DNA from 3 places in the Vibrio aestuarianus genome. Region 2 is predicted to be linked to each of the others. Evidence: predicted binding sites of a transcription regulator. Region 2 holds the regulator's gene; each other region holds the start of a gene.
The links. Region 2 encodes PurR, which represses purine synthesis genes. Its sites were predicted from a motif close to TNANGNAAACGTTTNCNTNA; they were not measured.
Positions count from the first base shown of each region.

Region 1: the regulator PurR is predicted to act here: its motif matches at 4,350-4,369, upstream of MCT08_RS07040 (phosphoribosylaminoimidazolesuccinocarboxamide synthase).
Region 3: the regulator PurR is predicted to act here: its motif matches at 3,291-3,310, upstream of MCT08_RS00600 (uracil-xanthine permease family protein).

Region 1 is NZ_JAKNYQ010000001.1:1,482,606-1,489,261, reverse strand. Features, by position in the region: gene ydiJ (D-2-hydroxyglutarate dehydrogenase YdiJ) at 1-377, opposite strand, end outside; gene MCT08_RS07065 (DUF3334 family protein) at 582-1,271, shown strand; gene MCT08_RS07060 (DUF2786 domain-containing protein) at 1,398-2,081, shown strand; gene MCT08_RS07055 (J domain-containing protein) at 2,213-3,166, shown strand; gene MCT08_RS07050 (hypothetical protein) at 3,332-3,514, shown strand; gene MCT08_RS07045 (hypothetical protein) at 3,838-4,236, shown strand; gene MCT08_RS07040 (phosphoribosylaminoimidazolesuccinocarboxamide synthase) at 4,486-5,589, shown strand; gene MCT08_RS07035 (hypothetical protein) at 5,656-6,033, opposite strand; gene MCT08_RS07030 (helicase-related protein) at 6,237-6,656, opposite strand, start outside.
Region 2 is NZ_JAKNYQ010000001.1:2,108,905-2,115,560, reverse strand. Features, by position in the region: gene MCT08_RS09755 (alpha/beta fold hydrolase) at 1-662, shown strand, start outside; gene MCT08_RS09750 (putative signal transducing protein) at 692-1,000, opposite strand; gene MCT08_RS09745 (TVP38/TMEM64 family protein) at 1,012-1,704, opposite strand; gene MCT08_RS09740 (TfoX/Sxy family DNA transformation protein) at 1,824-2,411, opposite strand; cyclic di-GMP riboswitch class I at 2,526-2,611, opposite strand; gene purR (HTH-type transcriptional repressor PurR) at 2,776-3,783, opposite strand; gene torD (molecular chaperone TorD) at 4,052-4,699, opposite strand; gene torR (two-component system response regulator TorR) at 4,956-5,666, shown strand; gene elyC (envelope biogenesis factor ElyC) at 5,760-6,572, opposite strand.
Region 3 is NZ_JAKNYQ010000001.1:108,605-115,260, forward strand. Features, by position in the region: gene spoT (bifunctional GTP diphosphokinase/guanosine-3',5'-bis pyrophosphate 3'-pyrophosphohydrolase) at 1-338, shown strand, start outside; gene trmH (tRNA (guanosine(18)-2'-O)-methyltransferase TrmH) at 406-1,092, shown strand; gene recG (ATP-dependent DNA helicase RecG) at 1,177-3,255, shown strand; gene MCT08_RS00600 (uracil-xanthine permease family protein) at 3,473-4,867, shown strand; gene envZ (two-component system sensor histidine kinase EnvZ) at 4,967-6,271, opposite strand; gene ompR (osmolarity response regulator transcription factor OmpR) at 6,331-6,656, opposite strand, start outside.

The sequences.
Region 1 (6,656 bases), 630 kb from region 2:
ACACCAGCTTGAACACGTACCCATCCTTCTTCTGCATTAATTTCAATAACTTGGTTCATATGGCGAGACAAATCAACCACAACGCCTTTCGTTAACGATTGGCCGTTGGTCCCCGTACCACCACCGCGCGGTGAAAATGTGACTCTCTCAAATTCAGGTTTTGAACTAATCTTACCTATAAGAGATACATCATGCGTCGATTTTGGGTGGACCACCGCTTGAGGTAATTGCTGGTAAACGCTGTTGTCAGTAGCAACGGCGAGTCGACTAGAGTATTGTGATTCAATATCGCCGCTAAACCCCTCTGCTTTGAGTTGTTGTAAAAAGCTCAAAACAACGGGATCGACGTCTAATTGGTGGTGAAGTCTTGGTAACATTTGCTTCCTGCCCCTACTGCGCTGATCCAATCAGCTGTGGGTTAATGGTTAATTTGATATTAATCTTTGAATTTCGTCACTTTACAACATTTAAAAAGGTGATCAAATCAGAATCTCAATGCAAGAATGGATCTATGGGTTGCATTTTTCTTATTGGATTCAATATCAGCCTTTTTTAAGCCATTGCACATTACGGATATAAGAATGAAAAAAAATAAAATTGTTACGACCGAAGACATCTTGTTGAAACTTTGCCAATCTGTATCGGGCGTACTCAGCTCAGCGACAGCAACCAATGTCGCCTACTCAGCCATGGTGCAAAAAATCAACAAGACATCACTAAAGCCTGATTTCGGTTGTTTTGTACTGTTTGATGGGGGGTTCTCTGGACTGGTGGTGATTAACTTTACAGCTAAAGCAGCATTAGAAATATACACCAGCTATATGCGCAATATGGGGATGCCAGAGGAAGAACTTGCGGTATTACACACTTCCGATGAAGTGGGTGACGTGCTTGGTGAATTGATGAACCAACTCGTGGGTGATTTCACCAACAAAATCCGTAAAGAACTGCAAACTAACATCACTCAAAACCAACCCAAAATGCTGTCGTTAAATAAACAGGTTATTTTGTCTGTTGATACGAATTTAGACCGACCTCAAGCCCGCCGAGTAACCTTCTCGACAGAAAATAACAATATTTTCTATCTTGAGTTAGCGATGGATAAAACAGAGTTTATCCAACTTGAAGAGTTTGAGATCCAAGAAGATGAAAGCCCTGATTCCATTTTAGAAGCGACTCAACAAAAACTTTCAGAGAAAGCAAAACGCGACGAACAACAAAATAGTAATACAGATATTACCACTGACTTACTTGATGAACTGGGGATTTAACGCCCTTTAATCGCTACTCTCGCTGCCTAAAACTAGGCAGCGACTTCTGCTTGGCTTTCACTTCCTACTTAAAACCGCTAAAATGCCGAACTTTTCTAAAAGTTGAAGCACTGTATTTGCAAATTGATGGATAAACAAAAAGCCTTAAAGAAAATCGCTAAATGCCTTGAGCTTGGTAATTCCGCTAATGTGAATGAAGCGGCTAATGCCATCAAAATGGCTCACCGCCTCATGCTCAAGTATGGACTTGATAAAGATGATATTGAATTTATCAAGATGGGCAAAACCCAATCCACTCACTTATTGCCTACTTCTATTGGCTCTTCATTGCTACGTGTCATTCGTGGTATTAACACCAAGTTTGGCGTTGAAGCGGTACTGCTGAACCATAAAGGTCTTAAGCGTGTCGAGTTTATTGGTGAGGCTGATCGCGCTATTTTTGCCGCTTTTGCTTTTGACATCATTTATCGTGAAATGAATGAGCACACAGGTCAATTTAGAAATAGTTTTGCAGGCAGTGGCACGTCTAACACAGAGGTCACTCGTCGCGTCAATTCGTTTGTATCGGGTTGGATAGAAGGAGCTCTCGAAAAGCTGCCAACCATTACCGCTGATGATGAATCGAATAATAAAATCAATAATTACATCGACAAAGAATTCAAGAACATTGATCGCGAAACCTTCAAACAGCAACTTAGAGATGCGATGAAAAATATCACCGCAGACTACGAAACGGGGCTCAAAAAAGGTCGCAAGATATCGGTGAGTCGCCCTATAGATGGCGCTCCAGTCCCCAAGAGACTCAAATAATCAGAAATACTTGTTGATGTTCTGTTTATCTGATGCAATTCAACTAAAGTGTGTATAGCCATAACCCGTAACTTGAAGGTGATAATTTGAGATTTGTCCTGAGTTTATGCCTATTAATCTCTTCATTTGTTATGGCTGATTCATTGACAGAACTGACCGCTCAAGCACAGCAGCAGAACCCGAATGCACAATATCAGTTAGCCTTGAGTTACCAACAAGGCAATGGTGTTGTGAAAAATCTGGACAATGCTTTTTATTGGTATCAACAAGCGGCGCATAATGATCACCCTCTGGCTAAACTCAAATTGGCCGATGCCTATCTCAAAGGTTTAGGAACGACCCAAAGTACCTCCCAAGCTATTTTCTGGCTAACCGATCTGGCAACCACTGGCAACATTGATGCTCAACTGCGACTTGCTCAGCTGTATGAAACACTGCCATCATCCCCATCGCCACTTGAACTTTCAGAAATTTGGTACCATGCTGCGGCAGCCGAAAATACTCAAGCTGAAGAAGGTTATGCTCGAGTGCTCGAGGAAAAATTTAATAAACAACGAGCCAAACAAATTTCATCTATTGAACAACTAAATAGTGCATTCACCACCACTTCTGAAGAAGAAGCATCAATAAGTTCAGCATCAACAACAAAACCGCAAGCCGATATCATGGCTGATTACTTATCATTGATTGTGCTAGCGATCATCTGCTTAGTCACTTGGTACATCTATCGATTTTTGATTAAAAGACACCGCGAAAATAAGAATCAAGCAAACAATAAATTACAAAAAGACAATCAATCCCAAGCTTTCGTCATCAAACAACAAAAGAGACAATTAGAAACCCTATTTAGAGAACTCAAAAGACTGCAACAGCTGCATGCAAACCAATCTCAAGATCAAAAACTGTTGCTGGCATGTACGCTATTTGGATTCAAACCCTCGGCTCTTCCCGATGAAAAAGCCATTAAGCTCCGTTATAAACAACTTTCAAAAATCTATCATCCTGATCTAAAAGGTTCTCAAGATGAAATGAAACGTTTGAATGCTGCGTTAAAAATCATCCTGTGCAGTGTTAATAAAAAGTAAATTTTATTTCTGGATGTTTCATAGATAACCTTCACCCTAATAAAATAAAGGTAATGCAATCGATCCCCATCTCAATTTTAGTAACAAATAGTTAACTTATCTGTTTTTAATATGGGATAATCTCGCGTGAGAATTGCACCTAAATAGTCTAGGTGGGGAGATAAAATGTTTACGATTGAAGGTATCTGCGATTGGTGTAAACAACCAAAGCTACTAACTAAACACAACTATATTGATGGGAAATCGCACAACTCATGTGAAAACTGTAATGAGTTTGCAAGAATGGACGTAAGACAATTTAATATTGCAGAACAAGCAGTAAGAGAACGACAGTCACTTTCACAGTAAAGTCATATATGTTCGACAGAAAGGCGCCTTTTGGCGCTTTTTTGATTTATCCACGTAAGCTATCGAACTTCAATCCCGCGTAACTGATGGATATACAGGTATTACTACGGTCATCCTTAGTCTATCTAGATCACAAAACCTGTAATGTCGTTGTTTTTTTAAACAGCCAAAATTTTCAAAAAACTCAAACTAAATCAATAAATTAAAACAAAAACCATAATTAAATCGATCTTTTTTGCTGATAAAAACAACAAAAATAACTTGATCAAACCAACCTCTTAAAATACTGTATACACATACAGCATGTGTATAAGGACAGTATTATGTTTCAAGCAAATTTTAGATCACACACTCTAGTTAGACATCATCGGTATACTTCTTCACGTCCGCAAAAGGGTACTGTAGAGAACATGATGTCAACATTGGCTGGACTGTCTCAACAGCAACAACAGTGGATCTTATTTACCGCTGAATGCCCTCGTCCTCAATATCAACAATTTGCTTCCTTTAACATACATTGCGATAGAGTAATTCATATGAAACCTTCTCAATCTCTATCTGAGTTAGAGATTGTGATTAAAGCAATTCGATCAGGTAATGCTAGCGCCGTTATCGCCTCAAACGGCATCGAAACGGTTAACCAAGCATTATTGAAACAGTTGGCGGCAGAACATCAATGTGAAGTGTTTTTCGTTGAAGGCAGACATCCACAATTCCATTAATTAAGATCAACGTTTATACACTGTCTTTTGCCTTCCCTCTGGGAAGGTTTTTTTCATTATTTTTCTCCTTTATTTCTTTCTATAAACTCAAAATTCAATAAAGTAGCCAGATAAAAAGCAAACGATTGCTATTTATCTGGCAGCGAGCAATAGTTCTGGTATGATGCGCACAGTTAATCGATATCCATACCTGCTTTATGCTAGAGATATCTTCTCTGTATGACGTTTGAAAAAGATAGGAATGTCTAAATGAGCCTCGCTGATCAAGTTCTTGCCGTCAATGACGACCTCCCAATTCGCACTCACCAACCTGTTCACAGTGGTAAAGTCCGCTCCGTTTATTGGCTAACGGCAGAAGACAGCCGCCGTTTAATTCAAGAAAAAGGATACAACGTCGCACCAGATGCCCCTTTGGCAATTATGGTCATTAGCGACAGAATATCGGCCTTTGATTATATTTGGCACGCTGAAGGTGACATCAAAGGTGTTCCCGGTAAAGGTGCAGCATTGAATGCGATATCAAACCATTGGTTTAAATTGTTTAAAGATAATGGCTTAGCTGATAGCCATATCCTAGATATCCCTCACCCTTTCGTGTGGATTGTTCAAAAAGCCAAACCAGTAAAAATTGAGGCTATTTGCCGCCAATACATTACTGGTTCAATGTGGCGTGCGTATGAGAAAGGCGAGCGTGAATTCTGTGGTATTCAGCTTCCGGAAGGGCTACAAAAAGATAAAGCCCTACCTGAAATGCTAATTACACCATCAACAAAAGGCATTTTAAAAGGCATACCGGGCGTACCTGAAGCTGACGATGTAAACATAACCCGCCGCAACATTGAAGAAAATTTTTCTGCCTTCAACTTCAACAGCGCTGACGATATTGCACTTTATGAGAAACTACTGAAGGAAGGTTTTGGCGTTATAAGTCAAGCACTTGCAAAGGTGGATCAAATATTCGTTGATACTAAATTTGAGTTTGGTTACGTGGCTGATACCAACGGTGTTGAAAAGCTGATTTATATGGATGAAGTCGGTACGCCAGATTCATCTCGTATTTGGGATAATAATGCTTACCAGCATGGGGAAATCGTTGAAAATTCCAAAGAAGGTTTCCGTCAATTCTTACTTAACTATTTTCCTGATCCCGATATCTTACTTAATAAAGAAAGAATGACTGAGCGTGAGGCACTCGCTCGTGATAATGCTTTACCTTTGGAAGCACTGATGGACATTTCAAAAACATACTTAGGAATTGCGGAAAAGATCATTGGTCGCCCTGTCGAACTTAGCAAAAATCCAAAACAAGAGATCATTGATATTTTAAGTACGCAATATGGCTTAATTGACTAGGTCGATAGGCTGGTATTTAAGACAACGGGGCTATACGCCCCGTTATTATATGTAGACATATACTATCTATAGCGTAATGACAAACTCATCTGGTTTGGTCGTTCGAATGAGTGTTTTGCTTTTACTCTCAATCGCCTGAATCTGCTCCGAGTCTAATGGATATGGCATCACTAAAGTTAGCTCATCGATCCCTTCTAGCTTCGCAAGTTTCACTAATGAAATGAGATTAGATTCATCACTACGACGTGGTGACAACGATTTTAGTGCCATTTCCCACAAGCGATCTTCTGGAGTCGATAATTCTTTAATGCTGTCTTTCCACATCATCCCAAAGATCGGCGCAAATGACGTCATCGCTTCAATAAAAGTCCATTTTTTATTACACGAAGCACCAAGAAATGTCGTGTAATCGAACACGGCACGATTTATTTCTTGTGTATTCATTTTGTCCTCCGACAAATTAGCAGCATACTGTACTCAATATCATATAAGCTTATCTATATAGCAATAGGATATAAAAAAATCGTCTTTTATGCCCAAGCTTCCCGCGAAATAGCTATATAAAAATCAGTTGTGTAACAAAACACAAACAGACTTTACGACATATGTGCCTGATTGATTAATATTTCAAACAGTGAAGGAAAACATCACCTTATATCGACAATACGACTCGCTTTTTTATATTGAATTCTAAAGCCTTGCCATCTTGGTAACTCCCAACGTTTAGGATCACCTTTTCGTAAACCACTTTTATACACAAGATAAATGAGCTTCTTAGCAACATGGTATTCAACGCTTAAGTTAAGATCACCTAGATAAAGCTCAAAGGGGTAAGTATTAGCAAAATCCTCATACTGCCAATATGGAATACCATCAAACTCAAAATCGTCGACATCAAATATCGATAGATCTTCTAAGCTGCTAACTTCTAATGTTTTAAGCTGATCTTTAAACCAACGATCAAAAGTCATGTTGTGGTGGGAAGTCTTTGTTTCATCCAAACCAAGCTCAACATATAAGCGCCAATGCGCAATCTCTGTCATCCGAGTCTGAGCTAAACCCGGTAG
Region 2 (6,656 bases):
TGTTAATTGACCTCCGTGGTCACGGCAAATCCAATCAGTTACTTAAAGAATTAATGGCCAATCGCTATACTTTTAAATCAGTTACACAAGATATTCTCAAAGTGTTGGATCATCTGAAAATCCAATCTGCCCATTTTGTTGGTATGTCACTAGGAACAATTATTGTCAGAAACCTTGCTGAATTAGCGTCTAGTCGTGTTAGAACGATGGTGTTAGGTGGTGCGGTGACGCGTTTTGACGTTCGTTCGCAGGTGCTAGTTAAGGTAGGCAATTTAAGTAAGCATATCATTCCTTATATGTGGCTATATCGATTGTTCGCTTATATTGTTATGCCACAACGTACTCAAAAAGAGTCTCGACATCTGTTCATACGAGAAGCAAGAAAACTGTGCCAAAAAGAGTTTAAACGCTGGTTTATGCTGACTTCGGAAGTTAACCCTTTAATGAAGTACTTTAAAGAGAAAGAACTACCAATCCCGACTCTTTATCTGATGGGCGAGAGAGACTATATGTTCATTAAACCCGTCAAGGACATGGTGGCACACCACAAAAAGAGTATTCTGTTAGAAATACCCAATTGTGGACATGTTTGTAATGTTGAACAGCCGGAGATGTTTAATCGACACTCTATTGAATTCATTCAACAGAATATGTCTCGCTAATTTCGATACGAGTAGACGGTCAATGGGAGCTACTGAACTGAACTGCAATGCCAGCAGGCAGAAAACTGCGGTTCGTTCTCTTCTCCGCATTTTTGGCAGTACCAGTTGGACACATTTTGTTCATGGTTATCGCGGTAAGTTTCTATAACTGCAAGAGCTTCACGTTCTTTATGAGCATCGAGTAGCCATACATAAGGGTTAGTTTCTTCTCCAAAAGGCAATTCACCTTGTAAACCAAACAGGCCTTCTCCCCTGACTTCACACTGAATTTTTTCTTGCTGCAAGAGATGACTGACGATATGTGCTTCTAATAATAAGTTCGAGACGAATATCTTCATGTTGATTGGCTCTAAGTCGTTTTGGTCATATTGTTGAATTTAGATAGACCCCATTTCGCTATCATGGGAAACAATCCAAGCAGTGCAAATGAAAGCAAGACGGACGGTGAAATAATACCAGATAGACTATCTATTTCAGATAACTGTGTGCCTGCATTCAAATAGACAGCAGTGCCTGGCAACATCCCCAACTGGCTAACTAAATAAAAGCGAACAGTGGAAAGTGGTGTTAAGCCCATTAACAAATTGATCAAGAAAAATGGAAAGACAGGTATCAAGCGCAGAGAAAATAGATAGAAAGCGCCATCACTTTCCACACCTTGGTTTATCGCTTTCAGTTTTGAGCCAAATTTGTCTTGCACCCATTCACGCAGTAAAAAGCGGCTGCTTAAAAAAGCTAGGGTTGCCCCGATAGTACTGGCAAAGGAGACTAAAAGTAGGCTAGTCCAAAAGCCGAATAGCGCCGCGCCTAATAAAGTTACCACTGCCGCCCCAGGTATCGAAAATGCCGTGACTAAAATATAGAGCGAGAAATAGAGTGCAGCTGCGCTCACAAAGTTTTGTTCAATATGCTCATTGAGCAGTAATTGCTGTGCTTTGGCGTTTTCTAAGGTTAGATACTGGCCAAAATTCATCGCTAGCAGAATGATGGTAATTAATAGGATTAGACCCAAGACAATTTTTTTATTCATGCTTTTTCTCACCGCGTTTTTACACTAGATATAGTGAATAGGACATGGAAAGTCGAACTTTTATTTCAAAATGGAATAAAAAAGCGCCCGCAATGAAGTGCGAGCGCTTTTTGAAAGGTTGTGGTTAACGTTTATAGATTATTGGCGAGTTCATCACGACGAGATTGCGAAATAACAGACCAGTGTTTTCCTTCAATCGCGCCTTCTAAAGCCCAAAGCAATTCTAAACTGACAGTCGAAGAGTGGGTTTGCTGAATGGCTTTGTACGCTTCTAAAGCACCTTTCGCTTGTAAATCATTAACCGATTCAATACCTGCTTTTTTGAGCATTCTTTCCGTTGCAAGACGCAAATTGGGCAGATCTTTCAAGCGATCTGGCTTTGCCTGAGCTTGAACTTCACGTTCTTGCTTGGCAATTTCAAGTGCGACAGATGCGTCTCTCAAGATTTGTTGCGGGTTGTTCCAGCAATTATCAGGTAATGCAAAATATTTAGTGACGACAGGAAAGCCGCGCTTTTTATATACATAAGGCTCATAGCCCTGCTGTACAAAGCGTTTTGTAGACACATCATCAGCGCGAATGTGAAGTTTATCGTTTACGACCAAAGCAAACATAGTGTCATCGACGAAAATACCGAAACCGCCAAACATTGAACGAGATTTTACTTGTCCAAACTGTTCGAATAGTCGCATTGAATCTTTAAGTACTGGTTTATCCATGTTGTAAATTCTCGGTGTATAGGTAATACGCCACCAAAATCAGGTCCGAGAGGTTAGCAACTCTATGCAGAAAGTGTGTCAGTAAGGAGTAAACTTAATGCTAGTATCATTGCCATCGGCAACCCCGCTACCTACCAATATTTTGGTTTAGGCCGGAGGCTTTGCGTCCCATTCTTTCAAATGGTTTGCCCTGTGCGTGACTTCTAAGAATTAGAATAAATAAAAAATTGGACAAACATCACATTTGTATCTCTTATATGTGATGCCCATCTCAAAAGTTTCATGATTGAAAGTCAAATGTAATCCTAATTTTAAGAATATGGGCAGTTTTGACTTTCGAACGATTAACGAGCAAAAATTTGATTTATTTTTTTATATTTTTAACTGTTTTACGCTCAACAATCTCTGGGTGCATTTCAAAAATACGTCTTTCATGCTCTTTGTCTTTAATGCGTTCTAACAAAATTTCAAATGCATTTTTTCCTACACGGCGCTTAGGCTGGTGAATGGTGGTTAGCGGCGGTGAAAAGTATTCAGCGAGCTCAATGTTGTCATAGCCAATCACTGACATGTCATCAGGGACACGGATACCTTTTTGTTGTAGGCGACTCATTAAACCTAAAGCCATAGTATCGTTAAAACAGAATACAGCCGTTGGACGTTTATCCATTGCTGCGATTTTATCTGCGGCTAATACGGCAGTGTCACACTCGAAGTTACCTTCCAGTATCCAGTTTTCATTCACAGTTAGGTTCGCTTCTGCAAGTGCGCGTTTGAAGCCTTGAATTCGCTCTTGGCAGGCTGCCTTTTCGAAGTGACCACTTAGACATGCAATTTCAGTGTGACCATGATCGATAAGGTATTTGGTCGCTAGATAACCACCTTCTTCAGAATTATCGATGATTTTATCAGCTTGAGAGCTTTCTGGGCCCCAGTCCATTATCACCTTAGGGATATCGGCATGGCGATCGAGCATTTCCAGAAGCTCTTCAGTGAGGTCTGAACACATGACTAACATACCATCAACGCGCTTTTCTGCTAGCATGCGAATATAATCACGTTGTTTCTCATAGATACCGCCCGTGTTACACAAAATGAGCGTATAGCCTTGGCGATAGCAGTAGCTTTCCACGCCATCAATAACTTCGGAGAAAAACAAGTTAGTGGATTGGGTAACTAACATACCGATCGTACGGGTGGTATTACATTTCAAGCTACGAGCCACAGCACTTGGCGCATAGTTGAGTTCCGCTACTGCTTCCATCACTTTTTCTTGTGTAGCTTCAGCAACAAAGCGAGTTTTGTTAATCACGTGCGATACCGTGGTGGTTGATACGCCAGCGAGGCGAGCAACGTCTTTAATCGTAGCCATAAATTCGTTCCTGTCGATAATTGCAGAACGGTTGAATCAGCTTACCATTCAGCAGAGTTAGGCTTATTACCTTGTTAAGATTGAAGCCTAAAAGTAATAAAAACACAAAAACCGCCGGAAACAGCGGTTTGCATCTTAAAAATAATTTTTTATCGTTTTCAGTCAAGATTTTAGTCTGCAAACGTCAATCAGGCAATGAAAAATCTGCTTAATAAATCAGTCAATTGTCACAGTTGACTGATTTATTGTGTATCTATGTAAAGACGCACTAATCGTTAGACAAATACTTGCAGTCCAATTGAAGAAATGCCACTAGCAGTTCGGTTAATGCGCTATAGAACCCGAACTGATCAATTTGTTGGCATCGAAGGCTAAACTGAGGCACCCATGAGAGGATATGCTGTTGGATAAACTCATACTGTTCGACAAAGGCTTGATCTAAATGTTGTTCCTGTTCTAGCTCATTGGATCGAATGATCAAATTCCCCAGAAAATCTAATTCAATAGCAATGTGATCGGCTGGCTCATTCAGCGATGTGCTTACCGCAATGTTATGTGATGCCATTAATTCGGTCATCGCTTTTGCTGGTTCAGCATTGAGAAGACCTGATTGACCAATATAAATAGAGGCATATGGCAGAGCAGAATCTTTATTTGATTTTAGAAAAACATCACAGAAATCAGCGGCAAGCTCTAGTTGAGCATCTTCCCTATCCATGAGTCGATTTAATGCATCGACTAGTTTGTCAATTGCAGGTTTAAGGGTTTGGTTGTCACCTAAGCCAGTAAGAAATGAGCGAATGGCCTGAGTATGGTATTGTTCTAGTTCCTGCTCAGTTAGCTCTTTGACAAATAAGCTCGAAAGCCACCAGTAAATCTCGGCACGCTTTTCATTAAAGGCTTTAGTTTCTTGCATCATCTTGCTCCAAAAATAATTACTCTGCTAAGTTTAGCGAATAAAAATGAATAGCTATCACTATATAAATGAAAAAATATGACAGAAATTGTTATTTAATTAATACCGTCTTGGAAGGTTGTTTTGAATCAATAAACCAGCATTTTTCTCTATTTTTAGCCTGCGATGATAGAATTATGACGATTTATGAATAGAATAAATTTGTACATAGTCTCATACTGAGACTTAGGCATTTCCATATAAATAAGTGGTGTACATGAGCTATCACGTATTAGTTGTTGAAGATGACGCAGTAACTCGCAGTAAACTGGCCGGGTACTTTCAAAATGAAGGTTATACCGTTACAGAGGCGGAGAACGGTACTCAAATGCGAGAGGCGCTTCAGAACAACGTTATTGATTTGATTATGTTAGATATCAACCTTCCGGGAGAGGATGGTTTGATGTTAACGCGTGAACTACGTAGTCAATCTGATATTGGAATCATCCTGGTTACAGGTCGCACGGATAGCATCGATAAAATTGTTGGTCTCGAAATGGGGGCTGATGACTATGTCACCAAACCATTTGAATTACGTGAACTGTTAGTTCGTGTAAAAAATCTTTTATGGCGGATATCGACAGCCAATAATCAATCGACTGTTGGCGATACTTCTCAAAATGGTAATCTCGTTCGATTTGGTGAATGGTCATTTGATATTCAACGCCGTGCACTTAGTCGAAGTGGTGAACCGGTAAAATTGACAAAAGCTGAGTATGAGTTGTTGGTTGCATTATCTTCTTATCCTAACCAAGTACTGAGCCGAGAACGTATTTTGAATATGATCAGTCATCGTGTTGATGCGCCTAATGATCGTACGATTGATGTCTTGATTAGACGGATGAGAGCGAAGATGGAATTTGACCCTAAAAACCCACAAATTTTTGTGACGGTGCATGGGGAAGGGTATATGTTTGCCGGAGATTAGTCGTTTATTTTCGATAAAACACGTATCTCGTTGGGTTATTTGAGATGCCAGAAAATAAAAAACCGAAGTAGAGACTTCGGTTTTTTATGTATCTTACAAATTGCTTTCTTGTTGTGGAGCGTTTTCTAAAGCCGTTTCCTCGTAGCCGGATGCCCAATCACGTAGGTTTTGCCACAATAGCCCCAAGGTCTCATACCAATAGCGCTCCGTTTGTTCTAAGTAGCGAGCTCGAGGTGTGTATTTTTCCCAAGCCTGAGCGATATTGTTTTGCGCTAGATAATTGGTTGGCGCGGGAATAGGGGCGAGTCCTGCCGAGTAAAATTCGTTTAATGCGCGTTGCATATGGCTCGCTGAAGTGACGAGTACTAACTTGCGCTGTTGAACAAAGGCAGCAGCTTGTCTTGCTTCTTCCCATGTATCTTTCGCGGTTTCAAGCAAAATGATATCGGATTTACTCACTCCGAGTGCGAGCGCTACGGTTGCTAACATGCGAGCGTGACTAAATTCGGAGCCGCCAGAGTAACCAGACAAGATTAATTTTGAACCGGGATACATGCGCATCACTCGAATGCCTTCACTAAGGCGCATCAGTGCGGTTCGGCTGAGTTCAGACGTGGGGGGAATTTGATCGTCAACCACATGCCCACTACCAAGTACCATGACATAATCAATCGCTCCTTCACTAGGAAGGAATGCAGAATACTGTCTTTCTAACGGCATCAGAACACGAGTAGCGAAAGGTTGGAAAGAGATCAGGAATAGAGTCGTCAAAGATAACAAGACAATCATACAGCCAGTTTTACGTTTGGCTGTGAACATAATAAGCATTAAACCTACAAAACCGAGGATAAGCATCGCCGGGAGAGGCATTAATAATGAGGAAATAATTTTTTTCAGCTCAAACATAAACAAAATAGTCCGAAAAAACACCACTTGAATATAAAAAGGCATAAAGCCTCTTTATTCCTGCCATTCCTATGACAGAATAGC
Region 3 (6,656 bases), 2.0 Mb from region 2:
GTTTAGTCGTGCACCGTGAAACTTGTCCGAATGTCCGTGGCTATCAACGAGAACCGGACAAATATATGGCAGTGGAATGGTCAAAAGATTACGACCAAGAGTTCATTACCGAGCTTAAAGTGGATATGCAAAACCACCAAGGTGCTTTAGCGGCATTGACCAATGTGATCTCAAAAACGGGATCAAACATTCATGGTCTATCAACAGAAGAGCGTGATGGTCGTTTGTATACGGTAACGGTACTACTGACCACAAAAGATCGCATTCACTTGGCTGGCATTATGAAGAAAATTCGCGTGATGCCTCATGCACTCAAAGTGCGACGTAGAAAGAACTAAAGATCAAAACGTGCCCTTGATGCTGATGCTCAAGGGCATTTTTATTTCCATACAAGCTAAATTTTTTATGAATATCGAACGATACCAACGAATCCAACAAGTATTAAAAGCTCGTCAACCAGACCTCACCCTATGCCTAGAGGAAGTTCACAAACCCAACAATGTGTCAGCGGTTATCCGCACCGCGGATGCAACTGGCTTACATAAAATTCATGCTGTGTGGCCAGACAAAAAAATGCGTACTCTAGCCCATACTTCAGCGGGGGCAAGAAACTGGGTCGAGGTCGATACCCATGACACCATCGGCGATGCGGTAAGTGAATTAAAAAACCAAGGCATGCAGGTATTAGTGACGCATTTATCAGATAGCGCTGTGGATTTTAGAGAGATTGATTACACCAAACCGACCGCCATCATTTTAGGCGGTGAAAAAAATGGGATCACTCAGCAAGCGTTAGATCTCGCAGACCAAGACATCATCATTCCCATGGTAGGTATGGTGCAATCACTCAATGTTTCTGTCGCCAGTGCTTTGATTCTGTATGAAGCACAGCGTCAACGCCAAGCGGCAGGCATGTATGACCGAGAAAAGAGTCTCCTACCGGAGCAAACCATTCAACGCATTATTTTTGAACGTGGTCATCCAGTCTTAGCCAAAGTGGCCAAGCGTAAGGGGTTATCCTACCCCGAATTAGACCATGTAGGACAAATTGTGGCGGATGAAGCTTGGTGGCAGGCGATGCAAAGCAAGTAACCTCAACTCACCTTATTTTATCCTGTACAAAAAAACAGTTAGATGATTGAATAACAACAAAATGAACTGTTAACGAGCCACTTTATGTCACAGCTACTTTCTGCAATTCCTTTTACCTCACTCTCTGGAGTGGGGGCAAAAGTGGCTGAGAAGCTCAGTAAAATTGGCTTGAATAACGTTCAAGATCTGCTGTTTCATCTTCCTTTACGCTACGAAGACCGAACTCGTATCTACCCAATAGCCAAACTTCACCCTGGGCTTTGGGCTGCTGTACAGGGTAAAGTGATGACCGTTGATACGGTATTTGGTAAACGTAAAATGCTGACGGTTAAAATCAGCGATGGCAATGGTACGATCACGCTGCGTTTTTTTAATTTCACAGCAGGAATGAAAAATAACTTTTCGGAAGGTAAGTTAGTACACGCTTACGGCGAAATAAAGCGCGGTGGTTTTGGATTAGAAATTGTCCACCCTGATTACAAATTCCATGTCCCACAGCAACAACCAGATATTGAAGCCAGCTTAACACCAGTTTACCCAACCACCGATGGTCTGCGCCAACTGACACTGCGTACCCTCACAGATCAAGCTCTCGATTTACTCGATAAAGCCGCAGTACAAGAGTTACTGCCTTCCGGTTTATACGCTCACCAATTAACGCTAGCCCAAGCGCTGCACATCGTCCATCGCCCACCAACTGACATCAATCTCGAACTGTTTGATGAAGGTAAACACCCGGCACAAATTCGCTTAATCATCGAAGAATTACTTGCGCAGAATCTTTCGATGTTGGCGGTTCGTAGCCAAGGGCAACAAGATATTGCACTGCCACTAACAGAATCTGCAAACCTCAAACGGCAGCTACTTAAACAACTGCCTTTTTCGCCAACCAATGCTCAGACACGTGTGGTGCAAGAGATCGAAGCTGACCTTGCCAAACCACACCCGATGATGCGCTTGGTTCAAGGTGATGTTGGTTCCGGTAAAACATTGGTGGCAGCGTTGGCCGCTCTACGCGCGATAGAACATGGATATCAGGTTGCGTTAATGGCCCCTACCGAATTACTGGCCGAGCAGCATGCGATCAATTTTGCCAACTGGTTTGAAAATATGGGCATTACTGTTGGCTGGCTGGCGGGTAAACTAAAAGGAAAAGCCAAAGAAACTGAACTTGCGCGTATTGCTAGCGGTGAGGCAAAAATGGTAGTAGGTACTCACGCACTGTTCCAAGAACATGTGCAATTCCACCATTTGGCTCTGGTGATCATTGATGAACAACATCGCTTTGGTGTCCACCAGCGTTTGGAACTGCGAGAAAAAGGAGCCAAACAAGGGGCTTATCCGCATCAGCTAATCATGACGGCCACACCGATTCCACGCACACTGGCCATGACCGCCTATGCTGACTTAGAAACCTCAGTGATTGATGAACTACCACCGGGGCGAACCCCCATTCAAACGGTCGCCATTCCTGATACCAAACGTGATGACATCGTCGAACGAGTGCGTAACGCCTGCCTCAATGAAGGAAAACAGGCCTATTGGGTTTGTACCTTAATTGATGAATCAGAAGTATTAGAAGCACAAGCTGCGGCAGATACGGCTGAAGAACTGCAACGAACGCTGCCCGATGTCAAAATTGGCTTAGTGCATGGCAGAATGAAGCCAGCTGAAAAACAGGCGGTGATGAAAGCGTTCAAAGACAACGAGCTACACTTATTGGTCGCGACCACGGTCATAGAGGTTGGAGTAGACGTTCCCAATTCGAGTTTAATGATCATTGAGAACCCAGAACGCTTAGGTTTAGCTCAACTACATCAATTGCGTGGACGCGTTGGACGCGGTTCCGTCGCCAGCCATTGTGTATTGCTTTACCACGCTCCACTCTCTAAAACGGCACAAAAAAGACTCGCGGTATTGCGCGAAAGCAATGATGGTTTTGTGATTGCCCAGCGTGATTTAGAAATCCGTGGCCCGGGTGAATTACTCGGCACCAAACAAACTGGTTTGGCTGATTTTAAAATTGCCGATTTAATCCGCGATCAGCGCTTAATACCTGAAGTACAGCGTATCGCACGTTATTTACACGACCACTATCCAAGTAACGCCACCGCGATTATTGAACGCTGGCTCGGTGATAAAGACGTTTACGCTAAAGCTTAGTACGTGACTCCTTTGCATATTAATTTGGCCCCACCAAAGGCAAACGTTTGCTTTTCACAATAAAGCCTCTATAATTTCGCCAATTTTTTTGGTGATCGACTCACCACTCCCAGTCCGAGCAGATTCTGACTAACAGCAATCACAGATGACGTATCTGCTCCACTTAGTGCTCCCATTCAGCGGGCTCTAAGCTACTATGCACAATTAGGAAAACACTATGACTACCCAAAACGCTTCGCGTAAGTCTGACTTGGTTTATCAACTCAATGACCGACCGCCACTGCCACAAACGATTTTTGCGGCCCTACAACACTTACTGGCCATGTTTGTTGCCGTGATTACGCCATCATTAATCATCTGCCAAGCTCTCGGTGTGTCACCAGAACAAACCAACACCATTATTAGCATGTCATTGTTCGCGTCTGGTTTATCCTCTTTCATTCAAATTCGTACCATTGGTCCGATTGGCTCTGGATTATTGTCAATTCAAGGGACCAGCTTTAACTTTCTTGGCCCAATCATTGGCGCTGGCTTATCACTAAAAGCGGGCGGCGCGGATATATCAACCATGATGGCCGCAATCTTCGGCACCATTTTGGTCGCCTCTTTTGCTGAAATTTTACTATCTCGCGTTTTAGAATACGCACGCCGAGTCATTACGCCTTTGGTCTCTGGCATTGTGGTCACACTGATTGGCCTAACGTTAGTACAAGTTGGTTTGGTCTCAATGGGGGGCGGTTACGCCGCTTTAAGCGACGGAACCTTTGGCAGCCTAGATAAACTGGCGCTAGCTGGAACCGTATTGGGGCTGATTGTGTTACTGAACCGCTCAAGCAACCCTTACATTCGTGTTGCCTCGATCGTGATTGCGATGCTCACCGGTTATATGATGGCGTACTTCATGGGCATGATAGACACTTCCTCATTAGGTGAAACGGCAACCATTGCACTACCAATACCGATGCAGTTTGGTCTCGGTTTTGATTGGTCGCTATTTATTCCATTAGTACTAATTTTCTTGATCACCGCTCTCGAAGCCATTGGTGATATCACCGCTACATCAGAGGTGTCAGGAGAGCCTGTAAAAGGCCCTATCTACATGAAGCGGATTAAAGGCGGCGTCTTAGCCGATGGTCTAAACTCTGCACTGGCAGCGGTATTTAATAGTTTCCCCAATTCAACCTTTAGCCAAAACAACGGCGTGATCATGCTAACTGGCGTAGCAAGTCGCTACGTGGGTTATTTTATCTCAGCAATGTTAGTGCTACTTGGTTTATTCCCAGGTGTTGCCAGCTTTGTGCAGTTGATTCCTGAACCAGTATTAGGCGGTGCGACCATTGTTATGTTTGGCACAATCGCAGCCGCTGGAGTGCGTATTATTTCGCGTGTTGAACTCGACCGCCGCGCCATTTTGATCATGGCACTGTCATTTTCGATGGGCTTAGGTATTGCTCAAAAACCTGAAATCTTACAATTCATGCCTGAATTCATTAAGAGTATTTTCTCATCTGGCGTAGCCGCTGGCGGTATTACCGCTATTTTGCTTAATCTAATTTTGCCAGAAAGATTGCCAGAAGAAGATGGCCTCTTAGAAGAGATGAAATCGAATTAACCAGCAAATACAACAATGGGCTCAGATGAGCCCATTTTTATTACTATCGATTTATCGATCGAATATCACGATAGGATATTGAACGATGTTGCGTTAACTTCATTTAGTTGGGAAGCTGATCTGCGCTTTCAAACCACCTTCACTGCGATTACGAACCGTCACGCTACCATGGTGCTGTCCGACAATACGTTTGACTATCGCAAGCCCCAATCCGGTCCCTTCGCTGCCTCGTGCGGTATCTCCACGCGTAAAGGGTTCAAATACTTTACTCACTTGGCTAGGCTCAATACCGGGACCATTATCTTCAACACATATCCACGCCATTTTATTATCGGCAGTGGTGCCCGTGCTGACTTTTACCCATCCATTTCCATAACGAATCGCATTCACCACCAAGTTACTCACCGCACGCTTAATTGCAATGGGGTTACCGAAAGCGGTCTGCATCGATGAATGCAAAGAGACATCAATTTTTATCTCATATCCCCCTTCAGCAGTTGCGACATCGTTGGCTATCTCATTGAGATCAACCTTCTCAAATGTCTGTATATTGACCGGTTTTAGATAATCCATAAATTGACTGATGATCTCATTGCACTCCTCGGTATCACTGATGATCCCTTCCGCTAGATAGCTGTCTTGAGGTGACATCATCTCCGTCGCAAGACGAATGCGCGTCAATGGCGTGCGTAAGTCATGGCTTATGCCTGCCATCAGTAATGCTCTATCTTCCTCTAAGGCTTGTATCCCTTGTGACATTTGGTTAAACGCCACGGTGACGGAACGAATTTCCGATGCCCCTTTTACTGGTAATGGCGGTGGATGGTCACCTCGCCCCACCGCCTTAGCCGCTTTTTCTAGCGCAATTAAAGGACGATTTTGTAAACGGATAAACAACCACCCGCCGACAACAATAAAAATCGCCATCAGCAAACTGTTGCGAAATAACGGTGAAAAATCTTCCTTTTGCAACTCAGATAGTGGGATTCGAATCAATGATCCAGGGAACGACTCCACTTTTATCCATAAAATGTAACTCTCTTTGCCAAGCATCATGCGTACATCAGTGGGAGAGCCGAGCTCATGAGTCATCTCCTCACTCATCAAATCAATACTAAGCGCCTGTTCATACTCTTGTGCAATTTCACTGCCTTCAGCATGAATGGTTACCCCTAACTGCTCTAACACGCGGCGGCGCTGCGGGGCATCCATATCCAGCCCATCAGTATCGCTGGCTGCATCATCGAGCATGAGGTTAATTTCGTGCCCGAGAATTTTATTGAACTGCTGCAAACTTGGCATCAAAGCATAATTGAACACCGCATAGTAAGAGTACATTTGGCTAGCAATGAGTAATGAAAAGAAAAGTAGAATCGATTGAGTGAACGAGCTGCGAATACGCATACGAAGACCTTGCTGTGAAAAAAGCTCCTGATGGTAACCATTCAGGAGCTCGTTAAATCTTAAGATTCTTTACCATCTGGGACAAAGACGTAACCAAGTCCCCAAACGGTTTGAATATATCGAGGTTTGCTTGGATCAACTTCAAGCATGCGACGTAAACGGGAAATCTGCACGTCGATAGAACGCTCCATTGCGGAATATTCACGACCGCGCGCCATGTTCATCAGTTTGTCACGAGACATTGGTTCACGCGCATTGGTCACTAAAGTTTTCAATACCGCAAACTCACCGGATGTGAGTGGCATTGGTTCATCACCACGAAACATTTCACGCGTGCCTAAATTTAGGCGGAATTCACCAAATTCAATCACCGACTCTTCAGCGC